Regions from separate parts of the Pseudomonas sp. KB_15 genome, predicted to be linked through region 1. Evidence: riboswitches for the same ligand, from Rfam matches in the RefSeq annotation. Region 1 holds a riboswitch; the other holds the start of a gene.
The links. A riboswitch is a leader RNA that binds a small molecule or an ion and turns the genes downstream of it on or off. The one in region 1 is predicted to bind cobalamin.

Region 1 (2,935 bases):
TTCAGCGGGCCGCCGGGCAAATCCACCACTTTGACGGGTTGCGACTTGATCGCCGTTTCGCCGGTTTCATAGTGGAATCGCAACAAGCGATCAGTATCGGCAACGTACAGATCTTTGCCGACCAGTGTCATGCCAAACGGCGAGTTGAGGTTTTCCAGAAACACGGTTCGGGTTTCCGCGATGCCGTCGTGATCCTTGTCCCGTAGCAGCGTGATGCGGTTCGGGCTGGGCACGGTAGAGCCGGCACGCCCCATGACTTTCTTCATGACCCAACCGCGAATGCCATTGCCGTCTTCGGGTTTGGGTGGTGCGGCGGTTTCCGCCACCAGCACATCGCCATTGGGCAGCACATAAAGCCAGCGCGGGTGATCCAGGTCTTCGGCAAAAGCGGCCACTTGGGTGCCATTGGCGGCGATGGGCTTTGCACCCACCGGCCAGCCAATGGCAGGTGCAATGTTCACGGTCGGAACCAGGGTCTTGTTGGGTTCTGGTAGTTGAGGTGACGGGCCGGTGCCGTCGGAGACTTGCAGCCTGGAGGTCTCGCCACAAGCGGCGAGCCCTCCGCAGAGCGCGATAACGAGAACGAGCGGGGGCGTGTGCATGCTGGTGTTCCCTATGAATGCCTTGTTCTAATCATAGAGAAGCGTTGTCGTCCGATGGTTCAACCTCTCAGCCGCGAGCCTCCTTGAACAGCACGGCAATGCCGGGGTGATAGTTGCCGGCTTCGTTGCGCAACTTGCGATAGGCGTAAGGGAAATACCAGGCGACAGCGCAGGTGTGTTCCTTTTGCAGGTCGTCGACCATGTCCTGGAGTTCTTCCGGCGTAGCGCCTTGCTGGGCTTTTTGCGGGGCGACAAACAGGCAGCCGAGCTTCAGGTCGCTGGCATGGCTCACTCGCTTCGCGTCGCTGGCGATGTCGAGCAGGGCCTGGTTCAGATTCAGGCTGTTGACCCGTGGCCAGCGCTGGCTGGTCTGGATGTAGGCGCGGGTCTCGGGTGAGGCGAGGAACAGGTCGGCGCGGCTGTTGCGTTCGCCTTCTTCGGTCTGTTTACGGGTTGGCGTCTGTTGCAGCGTGACCATCCCGGCCATCCAGGCGGCGGCAGACAGCAATCCGAGATTGGCTTTTTCGTCGTGCCAGTACGGTGTGTCGCCATCACCGCGGACGGCGTTATAGCGGTCGATGCATTCAAACCAGCGCTCGAGCACCGGGCGCAGGAATTCCAGCTTTGGATTGCTGATGATCATGCCTTGCATGGGCTCACCCTTGTTGTTGTGTTACGGGATTGTGGCTCTTTGATATCATTGCTGAGAGCGTGGCACAAGATTGACGTCAGTTTATTGATTGGCAGCAGTTATTCGGCAGGTGGCCTCCCGGCTTTAATTGACGCTCCACCCCCAACCCTCTAACCTTCGCGGCTTGTTTCAGGTGCTCTGTGGCTTGGGTCGACAGAGTGAAACAGGGAAGCCGGTGAGTGAGTTCTTCTGTTGGTCGAAGGCCCGCAATTCCGGCGCTGCCCCCGCAACGGTAAATGAGTGAAAACTGTGTCTGGTGCCACTGTGTCGATTCGATGCGGGAAGGCGCACAGTCTGGCCCTGCGCCACTCATGAGCCCGGAGACCGGCCTGATTCATCCAGCGGCATCACGGTGGGCGATGCCAGGCTTTTTGCCTTCTATTGTTGTGCCTGCCCGCCGTTATTCCAGCCTCAACGGAGAGCTCCCCCATGACTGATACCCCCGATCGTGACGAACGCCACCTGGCGCGCATGCAGCGCAAAAAAGCCGTGATCGACGAGCGCATCGCCAATTCCCCGAACGAGTGCGGCCTGTTGCTGGTGCTGACCGGCAACGGCAAAGGCAAGAGCAGTTCGGCCTTCGGCATGCTCGCCCGCGCCTTGGGGCACGGCATGCAATGCGGCGTGGTGCAGTTCATCAAGGGCCGCAGCAGCACGGGCGAAGAGTTGTTCTTCCGACGTTTTCCCGAGCAGGTGCGCTTTCACGTGATGGGCGAAGGCTTTACCTGGGAAACCCAGGATCGTCAGCGCGACATCGCCGCCGCCGAAGCCGCCTGGGCGGTGTCGCAGGCACTGCTGCGTGATCCGTCCATCGGTCTGGTGGTGCTGGATGAGCTGAACATCGCCCTCAAGCACGGCTACCTCGATCTCGATCAGGTGCTCAGCGACCTGCAGTCCCGACCACCGATGCAACACGTGGTGGTCACCGGTCGTGCCGCCAAGCCGGAAATGATCGAGATGGCCGACACCGTCACCGAAATGGGCATGATCAAACACGCCTTTCAAGCCGGGATCAAAGCGCAGAAAGGCGTCGAATTGTGAGTCAGCCTCGGCACTGTCCGGCGGTACTGATTGCCGCGCCGGCCTCCGGCCAGGGCAAGACCACCGTCACCGCGGCGTTGGCCCGATTGCATCGCAATCAGGGGCGCAAGGTTCGCGTGTTCAAGTGCGGCCCCGATTTTCTCGATCCGATGATCCTCGAGCGCGCCAGCGGTGCGCCGGTGTATCAACTGGACATGTGGATGGTCGGCGAGCAGGAGAGTCGTCGACTGTTGTGGGAAGCCGCCGCTGAAGCCGACCTGATCCTGATCGAAGGTGTCATGGGGCTGTTCGACGGTACGCCGTCGAGCGCCGATCTGGCGCGGCATTTCGGTGTCCCGGTATTGGGCGTGATCGATGGCACCGCCATGGCCCAGACTTTTGGTGCATTGGCCCTGGGGCTGGCGCGTTATCAGCCGGACTTGCCGTTCGCCGGCGTGCTGGCCAATCGTGTCGGCACGCTGCGCCACGCGCAACTGCTCGAAGGCAGCCTGACGGAAGGTTTGCGCTGGTACGGCGCGCTGTCCCGGGAAACCGGGATCGAATTGCCGAGCCGACACCTTGGGCTGGTGCAGGCCAGTGAATTGAACGATCTCGACCTGCG
Region 2 (2,935 bases), on a different contig from region 1:
GCGCCGACGGTGCTCAAGTCGCTGAGCTCCGGGTCCGGGCGATCATCGCCCGGTACCAGGATTACCTGCACGCCGCGCTGCGACAGCTCGACCAGACGCTCGATGCCGTAACGCCAATAGGCGATGCCGCCGTGCAGCGAAATCAGGATCACCCTGGCGTGACGCAGCACTTCGTCGACGTACAAGTCGACCGAGGCATGGTTCTGCACCTGCATCGGGTTGGCCAGGCGCACGCTCGGATAATCGTCGGGCAACTGCTGCGCCGCTTCGGCGAGCAGCGCCAGGCTGGAGTCGCCGCTGCACAGGACCACCAGTTCGGCGGGGGTTTGTCCAAGGTCGGCGATGTTGTCATCCGACACGAAACCGCCGGGCTGGGTCCTGAGCAGGTGCATGGCTTACACGCTGAGCGCGGCGCGCAGTTGCGCTTCGAGAACAGTGGCGTCCAGTTCCTGGCCAATCAGCACCAGGCGGGTGATGCGCGCTTCTTCGGCGCCCCACTGACGGTCGAAGTGCTTGTCGAACCGCGTGCCCACGCCCTGGATCAGCAAGCGCATCGGTTTGTTCGGGATCGCCGCAAAACCCTTGACCCGCAAAATGCCGTGCTGGACCACCAGTTGGGTCAGCGCGTCCATCAGCAGGCTTTCGTCGGCCTGGGGCAGTTCGATGGAGATCGAATCGAAGGCGTCGTGATCGTGGTCATCATGATCGTCGTCGCCATCGTGATGATGGTCGTGGTGGCTGTGACGGCTGTCGATGTGTTCTTCGGAGCCGGCACCCAGGCCGATCAGCACGTCCAGCGGCAGGCGACCGCTGCTGGCCTCGATGATTTTGACCGCTGGCGGCAATTCTTCGGCGACTTCCAGGCGCACGCGGGCCAGGTCGGCCGGGTTGATCAGGTCGGATTTGTTGAGAATCACCAGGTCGGCGCTGGCCAATTGGTCGGCGAACAGTTCGTGCAGTGGCGACTCGTGGTCCAGGTTCGGGTCGAGTTTGCGCTGAGCGTCAACCTGATCGGGGAATGCGGCGAACGTACCGGCGGCGACGGCCGGGCTGTCGACCACGGTGATCACCGCATCCACCGTGCAGGCGCTGCGAATTTCCGGCCACTGGAAGGCTTGCACCAGCGGCTTTGGCAGGGCCAGGCCCGAAGTTTCGATCAGGATGTGATCGAGATCGCCGCGACGGGCCACCAGTTCGCGCATCACCGGGAAGAACTCTTCCTGGACGGTGCAGCACAGGCAGCCGTTGGCCAGCTCGTAGACACGACCGTTGGCTTCTTCTTCAGTGCAGCCGATGGAGCACTGCTTGAGGATTTCGCCGTCGATGCCCAGCTCGCCGAATTCGTTGACGATCACCGCGATGCGGCGACCCTGGGCGTTGTCGAGCATGTGCCGCAGCAGCGTGGTTTTACCCGAGCCGAGAAAGCCTGTGACGATGGTGACGGGGAGTTTGGCCAGTGTTTTCATCGGATGCCCTTTGGCTAAGCTGGCGGGCATACGGGACGACGACCGGCAACGCGCACGCGTGTGCCTGAAGAGTTCGCCACCGGATCACCCCGCCCGGTTGAAAGTGAGAATCTGTTTCGAGGCAGGTCTCCTGGCTGACGGTGTGCCGGCCTTGAGCCTGGCATTCGCTGCGCCTTCCCGCCGGTCCCATGGATAGAGCCTGCAGTGGCGTGGCAGCGAACATCACCGTTCACAGTTGCGGGGGCAGCCGCGGCATTGACCGCGTTCCCTTCTTAGCTTCGACAAACGCCGAAGAACCTCGAAAGCGCAAGGCTACGCATGGTATTGGGGCGGGTCAATGTCTTGTGGCGCCATCAGCGGCCCCATCGCGAGCAGGCTCGCTCCCACATTGGAATGCAATCACCTGTGGGAGCGAGCCTGCTCGCGATGAAGGCACCTCGGTCTGCTGTTGAGAACCCTTGCCAATTGACGCCCAACCCCCGCCCATGCTCTCCTACACACCTTGTTACGGGTGCCCTTCACAGGGTGAAACGGGAAACCGGTGAATCATGTGCTTTACTCTTAAGCCATGTCAGTCCGGTGCTGCCCCCGCAACGGTAAGCGAGCGAAGCATCAGATCCACTGTGCCACTACGGCATGGGAAGGTGATGCTTGCAGGAACAGGCCCAAGCCTTTGCCCCCTCGTGAGCCCGGAGACCGGCCCGCAACACAAAGTGACCAGTACGATCACTGAACCAACAAACCCGCGGTGGGCGGGCGCTGTTCGAAACGCTGCGCGCCTGGTCGTGCAGGTTTTTGCATGCGCTCTTATTCCCCGCTGACAGACCAGAGGGATACGCCATGTCGATCATCAGCAGCACCGGCCACATCACCACCAGCAGCACTTCTACCCTGGCCCAACGCCTGACCGCCGCCGTCTGCGCGTCGATCCTGGGCGCTTGCCTTGTGTATTTCGCCGGTTTCTCGCACATCGAAGCGGTGCACAATGCCGCCCACGATACCCGTCACAGCTCCGCGTTCCCGTGCCATTGAGAGCTGCCGACATGATCAAGCGTATTGCGCAAACCGCAGGTTTCACCGGGCTGCTGGCCGCCCTGCTGCTGACGCTGCTGCAAAGCTTCTGGGTCGCTCCGCTGATTTTGCAGGCCGAGACCTACGAAAAAGCCGAACCGGCCGCTGTTGAAGTTCACCAACACGCCGATGGCGCCATGGCCGCCCACACCCACGATGCGCAAGCCTGGGAACCGGAAGACGGCTGGCAGCGCGTGCTGTCGACCACTGGCGGCAATCTGGTGGTGGCCGTCGGTTTCGCCCTGATGCTGGCCGGCCTGTACACCTTGCGCGCACCGACCAAAACCTCTCAAGGCCTGCTCTGGGGCCTGGCCGGTTATGCGACCTTCGTGCTCGCGCCGACGCTCGGCCTGCCACCTGAGTTGCCCGGCACTGCCGCAGCCGATCTGGCACAACGG

Region 2: it holds a riboswitch for cobalamin, as region 1 does, so the genes downstream of both, cobW (cobalamin biosynthesis protein CobW) here and cobO (cob(I)yrinic acid a,c-diamide adenosyltransferase) in region 1, are expected to answer to the same signal.

The regions. Positions count from the first base shown of each region.
Region 1 covers NZ_JBFREX010000017.1:89,331-92,265, forward strand. The annotation lists partial or broken gene AB4Z35_RS16100 (PQQ-dependent sugar dehydrogenase) at 1-602, opposite strand, end outside; gene AB4Z35_RS16105 (hypothetical protein) at 670-1,254, opposite strand; cobalamin riboswitch at 1,408-1,640, shown strand; gene cobO (cob(I)yrinic acid a,c-diamide adenosyltransferase) at 1,723-2,334, shown strand; gene AB4Z35_RS16115 (cobyrinate a,c-diamide synthase) at 2,331-2,935, shown strand, end outside.
Region 2 covers NZ_JBFREX010000035.1:41,256-44,190, forward strand. The annotation lists gene cobN (cobaltochelatase subunit CobN) at 1-392, opposite strand, end outside; gene cobW (cobalamin biosynthesis protein CobW) at 396-1,466, opposite strand; cobalamin riboswitch at 1,570-1,782, opposite strand; cobalamin riboswitch at 1,959-2,185, shown strand; gene AB4Z35_RS22335 (CbtB domain-containing protein) at 2,307-2,498, shown strand; gene AB4Z35_RS22340 (CbtA family protein) at 2,510-2,935, shown strand, end outside.